DNA from 3 places in the Methylobacterium sp. 1A genome. Region 3 is predicted to be linked to each of the others. Evidence: predicted binding sites of a transcription regulator. Region 3 holds the regulator's gene; each other region holds the start of a gene.
What was found. Region 3 encodes LexA, which represses DNA repair genes until DNA is damaged. Its sites were predicted from a motif close to TGTTCNNNNTGTGTTCNG; they were not measured.

Region 1: the regulator LexA is predicted to act here: its motif matches at 3,508-3,525, upstream of recA (recombinase RecA).
Region 2: the regulator LexA is predicted to act here: its motif matches at 4,582-4,599, upstream of ACX9MN_RS28650 (DUF3072 domain-containing protein).

The regions. Positions count from the first base shown of each region.
Region 1 covers NZ_JBYQVE010000001.1:2,874,758-2,880,959, reverse strand. The annotation lists gene rplB (50S ribosomal protein L2) at 1-733, shown strand, start outside; gene rpsS (30S ribosomal protein S19) at 739-1,017, shown strand; gene rplV (50S ribosomal protein L22) at 1,019-1,405, shown strand; gene rpsC (30S ribosomal protein S3) at 1,416-2,162, shown strand; gene rplP (50S ribosomal protein L16) at 2,174-2,587, shown strand; gene rpmC (50S ribosomal protein L29) at 2,600-2,815, shown strand; gene rpsQ (30S ribosomal protein S17) at 2,837-3,100, shown strand; gene recA (recombinase RecA) at 3,617-4,678, shown strand; gene ACX9MN_RS14040 (ATP-binding protein) at 4,802-6,202, opposite strand, start outside.
Region 2 covers NZ_JBYQVE010000002.1:1,814,220-1,820,421, reverse strand. The annotation lists gene ACX9MN_RS28675 (TRAP transporter substrate-binding protein) at 1-387, opposite strand, end outside; gene ACX9MN_RS28670 (tyrosine phosphatase family protein) at 535-1,104, shown strand; gene ACX9MN_RS28665 (branched-chain amino acid ABC transporter substrate-binding protein) at 1,129-2,265, opposite strand; gene ACX9MN_RS28660 (polysaccharide biosynthesis/export family protein) at 2,416-3,585, opposite strand; gene ACX9MN_RS28655 (Flp family type IVb pilin) at 3,847-4,095, opposite strand; gene ACX9MN_RS28650 (DUF3072 domain-containing protein) at 4,277-4,573, opposite strand; gene ACX9MN_RS28645 (gluconokinase) at 4,748-5,338, shown strand; gene ACX9MN_RS28640 (Cof-type HAD-IIB family hydrolase) at 5,335-6,156, shown strand.
Region 3 covers NZ_JBYQVE010000001.1:3,090,611-3,096,812, reverse strand. The annotation lists gene ACX9MN_RS15135 (error-prone DNA polymerase) at 1-1,115, shown strand, start outside; gene ACX9MN_RS15130 (hypothetical protein) at 1,183-1,647, shown strand; gene ACX9MN_RS15125 (Uma2 family endonuclease) at 1,713-2,339, shown strand; gene fae (formaldehyde-activating enzyme) at 2,486-3,025, opposite strand; gene ACX9MN_RS15115 (hypothetical protein) at 3,346-3,561, shown strand; gene ACX9MN_RS15110 (hypothetical protein) at 3,579-4,028, opposite strand; gene lexA (transcriptional repressor LexA) at 4,279-5,007, shown strand; gene ACX9MN_RS15100 (ComEC/Rec2 family competence protein) at 5,001-6,202, opposite strand, start outside.

The sequences.
Region 1 (6,202 bases), 220 kb from region 3:
GGGCAAGTCGTCCTCCGGCGGCCGCAACAATCTCGGCCGCATCACCGTCCGCTTCCGCGGCGGCGGCCACAAGCGCGTGCTGCGCAACGTCGACTTCAAGCGTCGCGAGCAGCTCGGCGTCGCCGCTACGGTGGAGCGGATCGAGTACGATCCGAACCGCACGGCGTTCATCGCGCTGATCAACTTCCCCGACGGGAAGCAGAGCTACATCCTGGCCCCGCAGCGCCTGCAGCCGGGCGACAAGGTGGTGGCCGGCGAGAGCGTCGACATCAAGCCGGGCAACGCCGCTCCGGTCGGCTCGATGCCGGTGGGCACGATCGTCCACAATGTCGAGCTGAAGATCGGTAAGGGCGGCGCGATCGCCCGTTCGGCCGGCAACTACGCGCAGATCGTCGGCCGCGACCAGGGCTACGTGACGCTCCGCCTGAACTCGGGCGAGCAGCGCCTGGTCCACGGCCAGTGCTTCGCCAGCGTCGGCGCGGTCTCCAACCCGGACCACATGAACATCTCGCTCGGCAAGGCCGGGCGCAACCGTTGGCTCGGCAAGCGCCCGCACAACCGCGGTGTGGCGATGAACCCGGTCGACCATCCGCACGGCGGCGGCGAGGGTCGCACCTCGGGCGGCCGCAACCCGGTCACGCCCTGGGGCGTGCCCACCAAGGGGAAGAAGACCCGGTCCAACAAGCGGACCGACGTGTTCATCCTGTCCAGCCGCCACAACCGCAAGAAGTAATCGCTATGGCACGCTCTCTCTGGAAGGGGCCGTTCGTCGACGGCTACCTCTTCAAGAAGGCCGAGGCGGCGCGGGGCTCCTCGCGCTCCGAGGTCATCAAGATCTGGAGCCGCCGCTCCACGATCCTCCCGCAGTTCGTCGGGCTCACCTTCGGTGTGCACAACGGGCAGAAGCACATCCCGGTCTACGTCACCGAGGAGATGGTCGGGCACAAGTTCGGCGAGTTCTCGCCGACCCGCACCTTCCCGGGCCACGCGGCCGACAAGAAGGCGAAGAGGCGCTGAGATGGGCAAGCAAGCCACCCCCCGCGCGCTCCCCGAGAACGAGGCGAAGGCCGTCGCGCGCATGCTGCGCGTCAGCCCGCAGAAGCTCAACCTCGTGGCGCAGATGATCCGCGGCAAGAAGGTCGACACGGCGCTCGCCGAGTTGCAGTTCTCGCGCAAGCGGATCTCGACCGAGGTCAAGAAGTGCCTCGAGAGCGCCATCGCCAACGCCGAGAACAACCACGACCTGGACGTCGACGACCTCGTCGTGTCCCAGGCCTTCGTGGGCAAGGCGCTGGTTCTCAAGCGTTTCCACGCCCGCGCCCGCGGCCGCGGCGCGCGCATCCTGAAGCCCTTCTCGAACCTCACCATCGTGGTTCGCGAAGTCCGCCAAGCCGAAGCGGCTTGAGGAGGATCTGATGGGTCAGAAAGTCAACCCGATCGGTCTCCGGCTCGGCATCAACCGGACCTGGGATTCCCGCTGGTTCGCCAACAAGGGCGACTACGCGAAGCTCATGCACGAGGACGTCGCGATCCGCGCCGCCCTCATGAAGCAGCTCAAGCAGGCGGCGGTCTCCAAGATCGTCATCGAGCGCCCGCACCGGAAGTGCCGGGTCACCATTCACTCGGGTCGTCCGGGCGTGGTGATCGGCAAGAAGGGCGCGGACATCGAGAAGCTGCGCAAGCTCGTCGGCACGATGACGAAGGCCGACGTGACCATCAACATCGTCGAGGTGCGCAAGCCCGAGATCGACGCCACCCTGGTGGCCGACTCGATCGCCCAGCAGCTCGAGCGCCGCGTCGCCTTCCGGCGCGCTATGAAGCGGGCCGTGCAGTCGGCCATGCGTCTGGGCGCCGAGGGCATCCGGATCAACTGCTCGGGCCGTCTCGGCGGCGCCGAGATCGCCCGTCAGGAATGGTACCGCGAGGGCCGCGTCCCGCTGCACACGCTGCGCGCCGACGTCGACTACGGCACCGCCACGGCGTTCACGACCTACGGGACCTGCGGCATCAAGGTGTGGGTGTTCAAGGGCGAGATCCTCGAGCACGACCCGATGGCCCAGGACAAGAAGGCCCAGGAAGAGGGCGGCCGCTCCGGCGGACGCCGTGAGCGCGATGGCGAGGGCGGCCGCGAGCGCGGACGCCGCGAGCGCGAGCACGCGTAAGGTAGGAAGCCATGCTGCAACCGAAAAAGACCCGCTTCCGCAAGCAGTTCAAGGGCCGCATCCACGGTGCGGCCAAGGGCGGCTTCGAGCTGAACTTCGGCCAGTTCGGCCTGAAGGCGGTGGAGCCCGAGCGCGTCACCGCCCGCCAGATCGAGGCGGCCCGCCGCGCGATCACCCGCGAGATGAAGCGCCAGGGCCGCGTCTGGATCCGGGTGTTCCCGGACGTCCCGGTGTCGTCGAAGCCGACCGAGGTCCGCATGGGTTCCGGTAAGGGCGCCCCGGATTACTGGGCGGCCCGGGTCCATCCCGGCCGGATCATGTTCGAGGTCGACGGCGTTGCCGAGAACATCGCCAAGGAGGCGCTCCGCCTCGGCGCCGCGAAGCTCCCGATCCGCACGCGGGTCGTCCAGCGCATCGCCGACTGAACGGAGGATATCGTGAAGTCGACCCAGAGACTGTCTGATCTGAAGGCGCTGTCGCCGGATCAGCTGAATGACGAGCTGATCAACCTCAAGAAGGAGCAGTTCAACCTGCGCTTCCAGGGGGCCACCGGCCAGCTCGAGAACGTCGCCCGCGTCCGCGAGGTCCGTCGCGACATCGCCCGTGTCCGGACTCTGCAGCGTTCCAAGACGCTGCAGCAGGCCAAGGGCTGAGGCGGGTTTTAGGAGACAACCATGCCGAAGCGCATCCTGCAGGGCACCGTCGTCAGCGACAAGGGTGAGAAGACCATCGTGGTGAAGGTGGAGCGCCGCTTCACGCACCCGGTGATGAAGAAGACCGTGCGGCGGTCGAAGAACTACCACGCGCACGACGAGGGCAACGTCGCCAAGGTCGGGCAGACGGTGTTCATCGAGGAGTGCCGTCCGTTCTCCAAGACCAAGACCTGGAAGCTGGTCGAGGGCGAGGCCGCCCAGGCCGAGGCCGGCGAGGCCGCCTGATCCCGGGATCCCGGCGGCTGCGGTCTCCGCGTCCGCCAGATCCCGGCCCGCGGCGTCGCGGGATGGTGCTATCTCTGGGGTGACCATCCCGGGGATGCCCGGTGACCGGTACGACGAACGCCCGGACGCAATTCGACTCGCGAGAGCCGGATTCGTGCCGGGCGTCGTCGTTTTCGGCCGCCTGTGTGGCGGTTGGGTCCCGGTCGCCGGCGGGCCGAGCCTGCTGCGGGACCGCGCGCGGCGTCGCCATTGCGGCTGGCGGTCGTCCCGTTCGGCGCATTGTGTCGGCGTTCGTACGGGTCCTCGCGGCCGATTACCGGATTGGATTGCTGTCGCGGGGCATCCGGGGCTCGAGCCGGGATTTCGTGACCTGCATGCTGCAAAACCGCGTTCCGGCCTTGCTGGTTGAGAACAAAACGGGTACATAGAGGCGGTGGCGACGCGCGTTGTGAACTGCGTCCAACCCCTTCATAAGGAGCCCGCCAGATGGCCCAGCCCGCATTGAAAGTGGTCGACATGCCCCCGGTGGACAAGGACAAGTCCAAGGCGATCGACGCCGCCCTGTCTCAGATCGAGCGCGCCTTCGGCAAGGGCTCGATCATGCGGCTCGGCAAGAGCGACAAGGTCCAAGAGGTCGAGACCGTCTCGACCGGCTCGCTGGGCCTCGACATCGCGCTGGGCGTCGGCGGCCTTCCCCGCGGCCGCGTGATCGAGATCTACGGTCCCGAATCGTCCGGCAAGACGACGCTGGCGCTCCACACGATCGCGGAGGCCCAGAAGAAGGGCGGCGTCTGCGCGTTCGTGGACGCCGAGCACGCCCTCGACCCGGTCTACGCCCGCAAGCTCGGCGTGAACCTCGACGACCTGCTGATCTCCCAGCCCGACACGGGCGAGCAGGCGCTCGAGATCACCGACACGCTCGTGCGCTCCGGCGCCATCGACGTGCTGGTGGTCGATTCGGTGGCCGCGCTGACCCCGCGGGCCGAGATCGAGGGCGAGATGGGCGAGAGCCAGCCCGGCCTCCAGGCCCGCCTGATGAGCCAGGCCCTGCGCAAGCTGACCGGCTCGATCTCGCGCTCGAACTGCATGGTCATCTTCATCAACCAGATCCGGATGAAGATCGGCGTCATGTACGGCAGCCCCGAGACGACCACGGGCGGCAACGCCCTCAAGTTCTACGCCTCGGTGCGCCTCGACATCCGCCGCATCTCGACGCTCAAGGACCGCGATGAGGCGATCGGCAACCAGGTCCGCGTCAAGGTGGTGAAGAACAAGGTCGCCCCGCCCTTCAAGCAGGTCGAGTTCGACATCATGTTCGGCGAGGGCGTGTCGAAGGTCGGCGAGCTGATCGACCTCGGCGTGAAGGCCGGGATCGTCGAGAAGTCGGGCGCCTGGTTCTCGTACAACAGCCAGCGCCTCGGCCAGGGCCGCGAGAACTCGAAGGGCTTCCTGCGCGACAATCCGAAGATCGCCGCCGAGATCGAGGGCTCGATCCGGCAGAATTCCGGTCTGGTCGCCGAGAAGATCTTGGAGAACGCCGCCCCGACGGCGGACGATCTCGACGAGGGCGAGGCGTAGGTCGCGCCGCCGCGGGCCGGCGACGGCGCGCGGCGGACCTTGCGACGTTCGAAGATGCGCGGCCCCGGAGTCTCTCCGGGGCCGCTCTTCGTTGAGCGACGGTGACCGGACGCGACAGGCCGGTCAGTCCGCCATCGTCTTCTTCACGGTCTCGACGAGCTGCTTCAGGCTGAAGGGCTTGGGCAGGAAGTTGAAGGTCTCACCCTCGGGCAGGTTCTTGCGGAACGCGTCCTCGGCGTAGCCGGACACGAAGATCACCTTCAGGTCGGGCTGATGCTTGCGCACCTCCCGCAGGAGCGTCGGGCCGTCCATCTCGGGCATGACCACGTCGGAGACGACGAGATCGATGGTCTGCGCGCCCTCGCGGACGATCGCCAGGGCCTCGAGGCCCGAGGCCGCCTCCAGCACCGTGTAGCCGCGGGCCGAGAGCGCCCGGCTGTTGACCGCCCGCACCGGGTCCTCGTCCTCGACGAGCAGGATGGTCCCCTGCCCCGTATGATCGGCGGCGGGCTTGCGCGGCGCCGGCTTGTCGACCTTGGCGGGCGGCGTCTCCCCCTTCGGCACAGCGGCGTCGCCGCCCGCGGCCGGCGCGGTGACCGGCTTGGCGTCCGACCCGGAATCGGGATGGGCGGTGGTGGAAGCCGGCGCGAGCGGCTCCGCGCGCGGCAGTGCCGGCTCGGCCGCCGCGACCGGCACCTCCTCGGGCTCCGCCACGGGCACGTGACGCGGCAGGTAGATGCGGAAGGCCGTGCCCTCCCCGATCTTCGACTGCACGTCGATGGTGCCGCCGGACTGCTTGACGATGCCGAACACCGTCGAGAGTCCGAGGCCGGTGCCCTTGCCGATCTCCTTGGTGGTGAAGAACGGCTCGAAGATCTTCTCCATCAGCTCGGGCGGGATGCCCTGGCCGGTGTCGCGCACCTCGATCAGCACGTGGTCGCCCGCCGGCGCCCCGCCGCGCCCCTCCGCCCCGGCGGCCGCCCCCGGATCGGAGACGTTCTCGGTGCGGATCATCAGCTTGCCGCCCTCCGGCATGGCGTCGCGGGCGTTGACCGCGAGATTGACGATCACCTGCTCGAACTGGTTGACGTCGGCCTTCACGGGCCAGACCTCGCGGCCGTGCTTCAGCTCCAGCGCGACGCGCTCGCCGAGCAGCCGCTTGAGGAGGAGGGTCAGCTCGGAGAGCGCCTCCCCGACATTCATCACCTCCGGGCGCAGCGTCTGCCGGCGGGAGAACGCCAGGAGCTGGCGGACGAGGCCCGCCGCCCGGTTGGCGTTCTGCTTGATCTGCATGATGTCCTGGAAGGCCGGATCGGTCGGCCGGTGGCTCGCGAGCAGCAGGTCCGAGTAGCCGATGATCGCCTGCAGGACGTTGTTGAAGTCGTGCGCGATGCCGCCGGCGAGCTGGCCGACCGCGTTCATCTTCTGGGCCTGGGCGACCTGCTGTTCCAGCTGGCGCTGCGCCGTCGTGTCGAGGGCGTAGAGGATCACCCGCTCGGCCTCGTCGGTCTGCTGGCCGGCATC
Region 2 (6,202 bases), on a different contig from region 3:
GGGCACCGCGGTGGCCAGCGCGAAGGTCGGATCCTTGGCCATGCCGAGGGTCGCCGGACCGTGTCCCATCTCGACGGTGCCGGCGGCCACGGCGTCGAGCAGGCCCTCGGCCGGGACCGGCTCGCCGGGGCCCTGGACCTGGATCTGGAAGCGCCCGTCGGTGGCCTCCGCGACGATCCGGCTGAGCGCCTCGGGGGCGCCGTACAGGATGTCGAGGGTCTTCGGGTAGGCGGAGGACAGGCGCCAGCGCAGCTCCGGGGCGGACTCGGCCCGGGCCGGCGCGGCGAGCGGCCCGGTCAGGGCCGCGGCGGCGCCGAGGCCGGCGGTCAGCACGCTGCGGCGCCGCGTCCCGGCCGCGGGGGATCGCGCGAGGTGAGGTTCGTCCAACGGCATCTCGTCCGAGCAGGTCCGACCCGTCCGGGCCGGATCGGGGGTCGCAGGTAGCACGTGCGTGTCGGTTCTCGAAAGCCGCGGGCGGCCCGGGCAGTTCCGTGGCGCCTCGAAACCGGACCGTGCCCGTGCTAGGCGCCCGGGATGCGAACCGAGCCCGCCGTCACCCTGCACACCGTCTGCGGCCTGGAGGAACTGGCCGGCCACGGCGCGCGCGGCGTGAGCCACGTCCTGTCGCTGCTCGATCCCGGCACGCCGGAGCCCGCGGCCTTCACCGCCTACGGCGCCCACGCCCGCACGACCCTCCGGTTCCATGACTGCCTCGGCCCGGGCGACGGTCTCGTCCCGCCCGAGCCGGAGCACGTCGCGGCGATCCTGGATTTCGGGCGGGCGCTCGACGGGGCCGGCCATCTCCTGGTCCACTGCCATTACGGCCTGTCGCGCTCCACGGCGGCGCTGCTGACCCTGTTCGCGCAGGCCGAGCCGGACGCGTCCGCCGCCGCCCTGGTGGAGCGGCTCCACGCCCTGCGCGAGCCGGCTTGGCCGAACGCGCGCATGATCGGCTACGCCGACGCGATGCTCGGGCGGGACGGGGAACTCAGCGCGGCGGTGCGGCGGCTGCACGCCCTGCAATTGCGGGTCCGCCCGCATCTGGCAGAGCTGCTGCGCGGCCTCGGGCGCGGCGCGGAGGTCGAGGCCGCAGAGACCTTGTGAGGTTGCCTGTGCGGGGTCCGCCCCTCACTTGCCGGCCGGCGTGAAGCTCCCGTCCTTCCACACGTAGAGCACGTAGCCCTGGGCGGTGACGTCGCCCTTAGCGTCGAAGCCGACGGTGCCGAGCACGAGATCGAAGCGCTCGGTGTGCAGGGCCTGCGCGATCGGCCTCGGCTCGGTGGAGTGGGCGAAGTTGCCGGCCGCCACCAGCGCCTGCATGGCCGCGTACCCGTAGATCGTCGAGCCCGTGGGATCGACGCCCTCGGCCTTGAAGGCCTTCACGACGGCCGCGGCGGCGGGCTGCCGGCTCGGGTCGAGGTAGAAGGTCATCAGCACGCCGTTGCTGGCCGATCCGGCGATCTTTGCGAAGTCCGGCGTGGCGATGGCCGAGGTACCGAACCATTGCGGCCGGAAGCCCCGGTCCGCCGCGATCTTCACGAGGCGGCCCATCTCGGCGGCGTCGCCGCCGTAGTAGACGACCTCGATCCCCGCGCCCTTGAGGCGGTCGACCAGGGCGGCGTCGTCGGCGTCGCTCGGCGAGAAGGACAGGAACAGCGCCTCGTTCACGCCAATGCGGTTGAGGTTGTCCTTGGTGGCGGCGGCGAGGCTGCGCGCCGCCGGCGTCTGGTCCTGGATCAGCGCGATCTTCCGGTCGCGGAACCGCTCGGCCAGCACGGCGGCGGACAGGCGCGCCTGGTCGTCGTCGCGGCCGCAGACCCGGAAGATGTTCGGCAGCCCCCGGTCGGTGAGCCGGGCCGCCACCGAGGCCGCGGTGATCATCACCACCCCGTTCTGGGCGTAGATGTCGGAGGCCGCGATGGAGGCGTTGGAGCAGACATGGCCGACGACGAGACGGACGTTCGACCGGACGAAGTGGTTGGCCACCGCCATGGCGGTGTTCGAGTCGCAGGCATCGTCCTGCACGTCGAGGGTCACGGGCTGGCCGTCGAGGCCACCCATGGCGTTGGCGTCCCGGGCCGCGGCCTCAACGCCGCGCAAAACCTGCTCGCCGACCGCCACGTAGGGACCAGACCGCGGAACCGCGACGCCGACCACCACGTCGGCCACCGCTTGGGTGGCGGGCAGGAGCGCGAGACACAGGCTCAGGGCGATCAGCGCGGGCCGGAGCGGCCCGTGGGCGGGGACGAAACGTCCGATCTTCATCGGGCTCTTCTGGGCATCCTTGCGCGACACGTCGGCGCGACGGCGGATGCGGCTCCATAGCCTCGATCCCGCCCCGCACCCAGTGCCCATACGCGAGGACGCGGCGAAACGCGATTTTTTTCCGCGGCGGCCCTGTCGACGACCCGGTCCCTACTTGGCGTAGGCGTAGGCCGTCGCGGCGGAGGCGACCGGTCCGGTGACGCCGTTGAAGGCAGTGAGGACCTTCTGGACCTCGGTGAAGGGCGCGTTCGACACGTAGATCAGGTCGCGGTTGCGCATCCGGAACGCCTGGGACACGAACAGGCTGTTGGGGTCGCGCATGTCGATCCGGTAGACCACCGGCACCAGAGGCGTGCCCAGAAGCTTCGAGCCGGGGCTGAGCCGGCGCACGACGCTGGCCGGCTCGAACCGGAAGATGAACGTCCCGGCCGGGTCGGCGGCGAAGTCCGACAGGCCGCGCGCCTTGGCCAGCGCCTGTGCCAGCGTGATGCCGTCGGCCTGGAACGGCAGCTCGGTGCTGTTGCCCAGTGCGCCCACCGCGATGAAGGTCTGCGGGTCGCGCACGAGCGTCAGCACGTCGTTGGGCCGCAGGTAGATGTTCTCACGCGGGTTCGACACCACCGTGGTCAGCGGCACGGTCGCGGTCACCGGCCCGCGCGAGAGCCGCACGAAGGTTTCGTTGACCGGCGCGCGGTTGCCGCCGGCGGCGGCGATGACGTCGAGGATGCGGTCGCCGTGGCCCGAGAGCGGCAGGCGGGCGCCGGCGGCGCCCTCGCCGGTGACGGTGACGGCCTGGGAGATCGGGCGGGTGACCGAGACCAGCACCTGGGGCTGGATGGCCTTGCCGGCGAGTTCGTTCTCGATGAGCGCCTGGACGTCCTGGGTGCGGCGGCCGGCGACCTTGATGCGGCCGGCATAGGGCACCGAGATGGCGCCGTCGCGCCCGACGGGCTGCTCGGGGATGAGGGCGGACTTGGATCCGGCGGAGAAGCGGTCGGCGACGAGGGGTCCGGAGAACAGGCCGCCGGATCCGGCCTCCCAGACGGAGACCGAGACCATGTCGCCGATGCCGATCACCGGCTCGGAGGAGGGGCGATGGTCGCCGAAGGAGGCGAGCAGGCTGTCGAGGGGGCGGCCGCGCAGGGCCTCGACCACGGAGGGGGTGACGTCGATGATCTCGTAGCGGGCAAGGATCCCGCCGTCGGCCGTGGCGACCTCGGCCCCGGCCTGGATCGCGCTCGCCGTCGGACCCGCCGCAGGCAGGTACGTGCAGCCCGACATCGCCGTGACGGCGAGCAGGACGAGGGGAAGTTTGCGCATCCAGATGTTGCCCATCGGTATTGCCGAGCCCGTGCCTAGCCCATAGCGGCCCAGGTGTCCGTAGCGGGTGAGCCACACTCCGCCCGCCACGACCGAGACTGCTAAGTCATCCTCGTTAAGCACAGCTTTTTCGGGGCACAGGGACGACGAATGCCGGGCGCAGCGCGCGCTGCTGAAATATCGGGGCACAAATCCGAGCGCTGTCGACGGTAACGGGCCGGCCCATCGACTCCAGGGCCGCACGGCCCCGGCGCGATCCGCTCACTGCCCCTGGGTCACCGCCGCGGTGATGTCGCCGTAGACGGCGCTGACGCGGGACACGTAGTAGCGGATGCTGCCGACCGCGACGAGGAAGATCAGGCCCCCGAGCAGGGCGTACTCGGTCGCGGTGGATCCGCGGAGGTCGCGGGCGAAGCGCGCGGCCGCGACAGGGATCCGATCCGTCAGGGTGGCCGCCGCCCGGGATCGCACCGCGCGCCGCCCCGCCCCGTCGCCGCCCGGCTCATCCATGGTCGAACGCGCCTTCCCGTCCCGCCGTCCGCGTGGCCCCACGCGCTCGGAAGGCTGTTACCGGCCCGCGCTTGCCGCCGGCTTAACGAAGTGTCCGAAACACGGCATCGGGCCGATTCCGGGCGGGATATGCACCGCCCCGCGCGGCGGGCGCGCCCGGCGAGGGCGCGCCCGCGACGGCTCAGGCGTGGCCGGCCTTGTGGCGCAGGTCGTCGATCCGCTTGGAGGCCTCGGCCTTGTCGAGGTCGGGATCGAACGCCTTCGGCTCCTTCGCCTCTTCGGAGAGCGTCTTCAGGTAGGAGGCCTGCGCGCCGGTCATCGGCTCGCCGCCGGTGGTCCACTGGTCCGGATCCTTGATCTGGTTCGACACGTCCTTCGGGTCGGCCTTGGGGTTCTCCGGCGCGTTCTGGTGCGCATCCTGGCGCGCTCCGGAATCCCGATCGGCCTTCGACGTCGCCTTCGCGGTGGTGGTAGCCATGCGACTCATGTTCCCTAAATGTTCGCGTTCTGGGTCGTCAACGCGGCCCGCGCCGCGACGGTTCCTGCCGACACGGCGGCAACGTCGGGCGCGGCGATCTTCCCTTCCGCGCGCGCGCTCCGCATGATCGTGACGCGCGGCGCCCCGGCGCGCCTCGGAGCCACGGTGGTCCGGATGACGTCCCAATCAGACCCGCCATTCGATGCCGGGACGGCCGCTCAGGTGCTCGTGGTCATGGGCGTCTCGGGGTCCGGGAAGAGCACCGTGGCGGCGCTGATCGCCGAGAAGCTCGGCTGGATCTTCGTGGACGGCGACAGCTTCCACGCGCCGGAGCACGTGGCGAAGATGCACGCTGGCCACGCCCTCGACGACGCGGACCGCGCGCCGTGGCTCGCCCGGATCGCGACCTGGATCCAGCAGCGCCTCGACGCCGGCGAGTCCGGGGTGGTGGTCTGCTCGGCGCTCCGGCGCGCGTACCGGGACGTCCTCACCCGGGGCAGCCGGCGGGTCCGCATCGTCTACCTCGACGGCGACAAGGCCCTGATCGCGCGGCGTCTCGCGGAGCGCCAGGGTCATTTCATGTCGCCGCATCTCCTGGACAGCCAGTTCGCCACCCTTGAGGTCCCGGGCCCCGCCGAGCATCCGATCACCGTCGGGATCCTCGAGCCGCCCGAGGCGATTGCCGACCGGGTCGTGGCGGAACTCGCCACCGCGGCGCGTCGCGATCCGGGTGGGGCGGGATCCGGGTGGGGAGTGACGCGATGACAGCAGGTACCGGCAAGGCCGCGGGGATCGCCCTGGTGATCTCGGACGTCGACGGCACCCTGGTCACCGGGGACAAGCGCCTGACGGCGGCGACGGTGGCGGCCGTGCGCCGCCTGCGCGCGGCCGGGATCGGCTTCAGCATCGCCTCGGCGCGGCCGCCGATCGGACTGCGGAGCCTCGTGGCGGAGCTCGGCCTCGACCTGCCGATGGGGGCCTTCAACGGCGCGAGCGTCGTCCGGCCGGACCTGTCGATCATCGAGGAGCGGACCATCCCGGAGCCGGCGGCCCGGGCGGCCCTCGACCGGCTCCTGGCCGAGGGGCTGGACGTCTGGGTCTTCGCCGACGGCGCGTGGTGCCTGCGCGACCCGGACGGTCCCTACACCGACCTGGAGCGCCGCACGATCGACGCGGAGCCCCGGGTCGTGCCGGATCTCGGAACGCTCATGGGTACGGCCGCCAAGATCGTCGGCGTCAGCCGCGACCACGCCCATCTCGCGGCCTGCGAGACGCGAATCGCGGCGGCGCTGGCCGGCCGGGCCACCGTCCACCGCTCGCAGAAGTACTATCTCGACGTGACCCCGCCCGATCTCGACAAGGGTCGCTTCGTCGCCTGGATGAGCGCGCATCTCGCTATCCCGCGCGAGCGGATCGCCACGTTCGGCGATGCCGGGAACGATCGCCCGATGTTCGCACAGAGCGGCTACTCCGTGGCGATGGGCAATGCCGAGGCGAGCGTCCAGGCGGCCGCCAGCGCGGTCACGGACAGCAACGACGCCGACGGGTTCGCCCGCGCGGTCGAGCGCTTCATCCTTCCCTGACCGGCTCCCCAGACCGGCCGACCGCGTCCGCGCGCCGCCCTGTGGC
Region 3 (6,202 bases):
TCGCGCAGATCCGCGGCTTCTCGACCTACGGCTTCCCGGAGAGCCACGCGGCGAGCTTCGCGCTCCTCGTCTACGCCTCGGCCTGGATGAAGTGCCGGCACCCCGACGTCTTCCTGGCCGCGATCCTCAACGCCCAGCCGATGGGCTTCTACCAGCCGGCCCAGCTGGTGCGCGACGCCCGGGCCCACGGGGTCGAGGTGCGGGGCGTCTGCGTCAACGCCAGCGACTGGGACTGCACCCTGGAGCCGGCCGGGGATCCGGCGCTGCACGCCGTGCGGATCGGTCTGCGCGTCGTGCGCGGCCTGCCCGAGGCCGCGATGCGCCGGCTCGTGCGGCTGCGCGCCAACGGCTACGCCAGCATCGAGGGCCTGCAGGCGTCCCTCGCCCTGCCCCGCAACACCCTGGAGCGGCTGGCGGAGGCGGACGCGTTCCGCTCGCTCGGCCTCGACCGGCGCGCCGCCCTGTGGATGGTCCGCACCCTGGAGGGGACGTCATCCCGCAAGGCCGCCAAGGCCGATGCGAGCGAGCGCCGCGCCCATCTCCTCGACGCACCCCTGCCGCTCTTCGCGTGGCACGCCGATGACGGCCTGTTCCGGCACGAGCCGACGGTGGACCTTCAGCCCCTGGCCCCGTCCGAGGCCGTGGCCGAGGATTACGCCGCCACCGGCCTGTCGCTCCAGGGGCACCCGGTCGCGTTCTTCCGGGGGCGGCTCGCCCGGATCGGCGCGATCCCGGCCCGGGCCCATCTCGATCCGGCGCTGCCCCAGGGGGCGCGGGTCACGGTGGCGGGGCTCGTGCTGATCCGCCAGCGGCCCGGCACCGCCAAGGGCGTGGTCTTCCTGACGCTGGAGGACGAGACCGGTATCGCCAACGTGATCGTCTGGAAGACCGTGTTCGAGGCGAACCGCCGGATCGCCATGCAGGCGCGGTTCCTCGCCGTGCGCGGCCGGATCCAGCGGGCGGACGGGGTGGTCCACCTCGTGGCGGAGGGGTTTCGCGACCTCACCGCCGCCCTGCGCGACCTGCGCGAGGCCGGCATGAAGCTGCCGCCCGAGAACACGGATTTCGGCGTGCCCCCGGACCGGCGCGTGTTCCCCAGCCGGGATTTCCACTGAGGCCGGCCCTTCGAGCGGCCCTCGACCAGCCCCTCGACAGGCCCTGCGCCGCGCGTAGAGTGCGGCGATGTCGAGCTTCTCCGTCCCGCGCCTCCTCCTCGCCGCCTGCGCGGCCCTGCCCCTCCTGGCGGAGGCCGCCCGGGCCGACAGCTGCGACGACCTCACCCGCCAGATCGCCGACGCGATCGGCGGCCGGGTCGGCAAGCGCGCCGGCCCCAGCATCGACATCCGCGTGGCTGGCCCGATCAAGTTCGACGTGACCTGCCGGGCCGAGCCGATCGTGCAGGCGACCTCCGCCGAGCCGAGCCCCTCGGCGACCTTCTTCCGCGACCTGTCGGTGGCCTCCGAGATCCTCATCGGCCAACCGGCCGCGACCGTCGAGCCGATCATCGCCACCGCCTACCGGACCGCGCTGGCGGAGCGGCGCAAGTCGTTCATCCAGCAGAACGGCTGGTCGGCGTCCTGCTACACCGACCCGGGCAGCAGCACGATGCGCACCCTGTGCTCGGTGGGGCGTATCCCGCCGGGTTAGGCGCCCTTGACCGGGCGAACCGTCGGCGGAATCCTCGATCTCCGTCGACTCGGCCCTGGCTGCCCATGACGACTCTCAAGACCCCGCCCATCCACAGGACCGATCCCCATCGGGGCTTCCGGGACTTCATCGAGACGCGCCCCGATGAGGAGAAGTGGGAGCTCATCGAGGGCCAGATCGTGATGCAGGCCCGGCCGAGCCTCATCCATCAGGTCGTGGTCGTGAATTTCCAGCGCCTGCTGAACGCGGCTCTGGAGCGGTCGGGCTCGTCGTGGATCGCCATCCACGATCCCGCCATCGACCTCAGGCCGTTCCTCACGGGACACACCTACGTCCCGGATGTCGCGGTCATCGATGCGGCGACCATCGAGCCCGACCAGAACGTGGTCGAGGGCTGTTACCTCGCCGCCGAGATCCTCTCGCCGAGCGATCACCGGAAGCTGCCCGGTACGCACCGGACGAAGATCGACGTCAAGCGCGCGGGCTACGAGGCGTTGCCGCTCTGTCAGGCCGTGCTTCTGATCGAGCAGAGGAGCTGCGCACTGTCTCTTTCCGTGCGCAGCGGTGAGACTTGGACCCGCACCCGCCTCACCGGGGATGATCGTCTGGCGCTCCCCGTCTTCGGCCTCGAGTGTGCCGTGGCCGATCTCTACGCACGCACGCCCGTGGGGCGTGCGTCGGGACCGGGTTGACCCACAAACCATCGAAGGAACCGGGCTGGCCCCCTCCTTGCCAGCGCAGCGAAGCGATCCAGGCGGCGCCACGGTCACCGAACGCGCGCTGCCCCGACGCGCTTCGCCGCGCGATGACGGGGCGGCGTGCCCCGCCGAGCGGCCGCTCAGTACTCGATCACGCCGTCGAGCGCGTAGTGCTTCACGGTCTTCCGGTTGGCGATCAGCTCGTCGACCGTGGGCTCGCCCTTGAGGGCGCGGGCGATGGCGAGTTTCGTGGCCTCGTAGTTGGTCCGGTAGAGGTCCTTCTGGTCGAGGTTGTCGTCCTCGGCGCAGCGCTGATCGAGCCAGATCATGATGATCATGCACAGCTCGTCGAGCCCGTCCTTCGGCAGGATGCCCTCGATGATGCAGTCCACGATCGCGTCGCCGGTGGCGGCCTGGACCACGCCGCCGAGGAGCTCGGCATACTCGGCCGTGTGGATCGTGACCTTGGTGGTCATCATCGTGGCCGGGCGCACGAGCTGGTTGAGGTCGCGCACCACGAACATCCGCGTGTGGCCCTGGACCTGCCCCATCATCGACGCGAAGGCCTGACCGACCGGGCCGCGCACCGAGCCGATCAGCACCTCCGGCATGGCGTCGGTGTACTGGCCCTCGGCCGCCAGCACCGTGGCCTCGCCCGTGCGGAACCAGATCTCTTGCATGTTCGAACTCCACCTGATCGGAGCCCGCGGGAGACATCATCGGCGGCCTCGCGTCAATCGCCCCGAAGCCGGCTCCCATCCCGGCCGCCCCTGCCCTCGCCCGCGCTGCGGCGCGGGCGCGGACCCGTGCCGCCCCGCGTCGCCGCGATGCGGCCGCCGGCATCCGCGACGGCGCGCATCTCCACCCCTGCGCGGCCTGTGGCCTTGAGGAACGCGGACAGGCGAGGCAGGGAAGATCGGAGCGCGGCTCCGGGAGCGGTCCCGGGCCTGGCCGTTCCGGTGGGCGCGCGGCGCCGTGCCGGGCATGCGGGAGGAACACGATGGCGGAGAGCACGGACCGGGGCTCCGGCTGGAGCCTTCAGGCGAGCGCCGTGCCCGACGGGGTGCGCCTGGAACTCGCCCTCGCCGACCTCGGCGGTGCGCCGGTCACCGCCGCGATCGTGCTCGACCGGACGGAGGCCCGGGCCTTCGCCCGCGCCCTGCTGGCCGCCGCCGGCGACGCCGCGGAGCGGACCTTCCCGAAGCCGGGCGCCTGAGGACGCGCCGCCAGCCGTCAGCGCACGCCGAGGCCCGGATTGCGGCCCGGCAGGCGGGGGACCACGGTGCCGCGCTTCTCGATCGGCGCGTCGCAGGCGTAGGCGAACTCAGTCTTCAGCGGATCGAACACGGTCTCGCCGGTGATCCGGCAATCCTCGCGCACGGTCTCGTCGAGATAGGCCCGGGCGGCGGTGCGGAAGCGCTTCACCCGGGTGGCGCCCGGCTCCGGATCGATCCGGACCTCGCTCAGGTTGCAGCCGGTATACTCGCGCAGGGCGTTGGACACGATCAGCATCCGGCGCAGCTGCCGGTTGTCGTAGACCTCGTAGGGCTCCTTGCAGCCGATCGTGACGACCTGGGGAGTGAGCGCCACGTAGTTCCGCGAGATGTAGGAGAATCCGGTGGTGCAGCCGGCGAGGCCGAGGGCGGCGAGGCCGAGGGGCAGCAGAGCTGCGGGTCGTCGCATCCTCGTCATTCCAAGAGGGTCCCAGCCCGCGCCCCGGATCCGCCGCCTTCCCGGCGGGGCGCCGCGATGCATTGAAACGGCTCCGCTTGCGCCGTCAATGCGTTTCTCGACCTTACTCCCGCGGGCGCGCCGCGGCGCGCCGGGCCGAGCGGTGCCGCTCTTGCGGAACACTTGCGGAACGTTTAACCTGTTCGTGATTTGTTTCGGAGACCGTCACGTGGCGGTCCGCCAAGCCGCGAGTCCCCCGTCGATGCTCACGCGCAAGCAGCTGGACCTCCTGCGATTCATCCAGAGCCGGATGCAGGAATGCGGTGTCCCGCCGTCGTTCGACGAGATGAAGGATGCCCTCGATCTCAAGTCGAAATCCGGCATCCACCGGCTGATCACGGCGCTCGAGGAGCGCGGCTTCCTCCGGCGCCTCCCCAATCGGGCGCGCGCCATCGAGGTGATCCGGATCCCCGAGAGCCTGACCCAGGCCGCTCCGGCGACTCAGGCCCCCGTCGAGCCGCGCCGCTTCACGCCGAGCGTGGTCGAGGGCGGTAAGTCCAAGCAGCCGCCGGCCCCGGCGAGCACGCGGATGATCGACGAGTCCGGCCGCGCCATCTCGATCCCGGTCATGGGCCGGATCGCGGCCGGTACGCCCGTCTCGGCGATCCAGAACCAGAGCCACGCCATCACCCTGTCGCCGGACTTCGTGGCCGGCGGCGAGCACTACGCCCTCGAGGTGCGCGGCGACTCGATGGTCGAGGCGGGCATCCTGGACGGCGACCTCGTGGTCATCCGCAAGCAGGAGACGGCCAATACCGGCGACATCATCGTGGCACTGATCGACGACGAGGAGGCGACGCTCAAGCGCCTGCGCCGCCGCGGCTCGTCGATCGCCCTCGAGGCCGCCAACCCGGCCTACGAGACCCGCGTGCTCGGGCCCGACCGGGTCCGGATCCAGGGCCGCCTCGTGAGCCTCGTCCGCCGCTACTGAAGCGGCTCGGCCGGCGCGTCGCCGGGGGCGAGGTCTCCGCCCGGCGCGGCGTCGGCCTCCGGCGTCGCGGCGACCCCGTCCTCCGCGGGGCGGTCGCCCGGCTCCGCGGTGACCGGCCGCGGCGGTCCAGGCCCGCGCCCGGCGGCCGGCTGCCAGGGCACGGCGCGGCCGTCGTTCCGGGCGTAGCGCGCGGCGAAGCCGTCGCCGTCGATCCGGAGGGCCACGGCCCCGCGGGCGGCGAGGACGCGCCGGTCGATCACCAGCGGCCCCGTGCAGGTCGGCGGCGCCGCGAGGCCCGTGATCAGCACCGCGGCGCGGGCGCAATCCTCCGGGAAGGCCCGCCGGTCCCGGACCAGGGCGACCGCCCGCCCGTCCGGCAGCCGGGCGGTGCAGCCGAGCCGGTCGCAGCGCCCGCTGCCCGACCGGACGATCAGCGCCGCGGACCGCCGCCCGTCGCCGTCCGCCTTCAGCCACTGCTCGAGGACGAAGCCCGAAGGGCTGCCGAGGGCCGCGAGCCGCCCGTCCGGGCCCCGCACCGCGGCCCCCGCGCCCTGCCGGTCGACGTAGAGGTCGTAGTGGTCGGGCCGGGCCGCGAGGACGAGCCCGAGCAGGACCGGCGGCACGGCGAGCCAGCGCAGGCGCGAGGCCGGCAGCGTCCCCAGCAGCAGGCCGGCGGTCAGCAGGGCCAGCGCCCCGGCGCCGAAGGCCGGCAGCACCAGGACCGCCCGCTCGAACCCGGCGATCCAGTCCGAGATCGCCAGCATCCCGGCCACCGCCTGCCCCATCAGCCACCAGACCGGCCGGTCGAGGGCGAAGGGATAGGCGAGGCAGCCGATCACCGCGGCGGGCATCACCACCAGGGAGACGAGCGGCAGGGTCAGGGCGTTGCCGACGAGGCCGAAGGGCTGGACCGTCTGGAAGTGGTAGGTGGCGAAGGGGGCCGTCGCGACCTGCGCCACCAGGGTCGTGGCCAGGGTCCCGGTGATCGCCGACAGGCCGGTCCCGACGAGCCGCCCGATCCGCCCGGCCCCCGGGCGCACGAGCAGCCGCCCGTCGATCAGCCGCGCGCAGGCGATCAGCCCGGCCACGGCGCCGAAGGACATCTGGAAGCTCGGGCCGAGCAGGCCCTCCGGCTCCCGGGCGAGCGCGATCAGCGCCGCGAGGGCGAGGTTGCGCATCGACAGGGCCGGCCGGT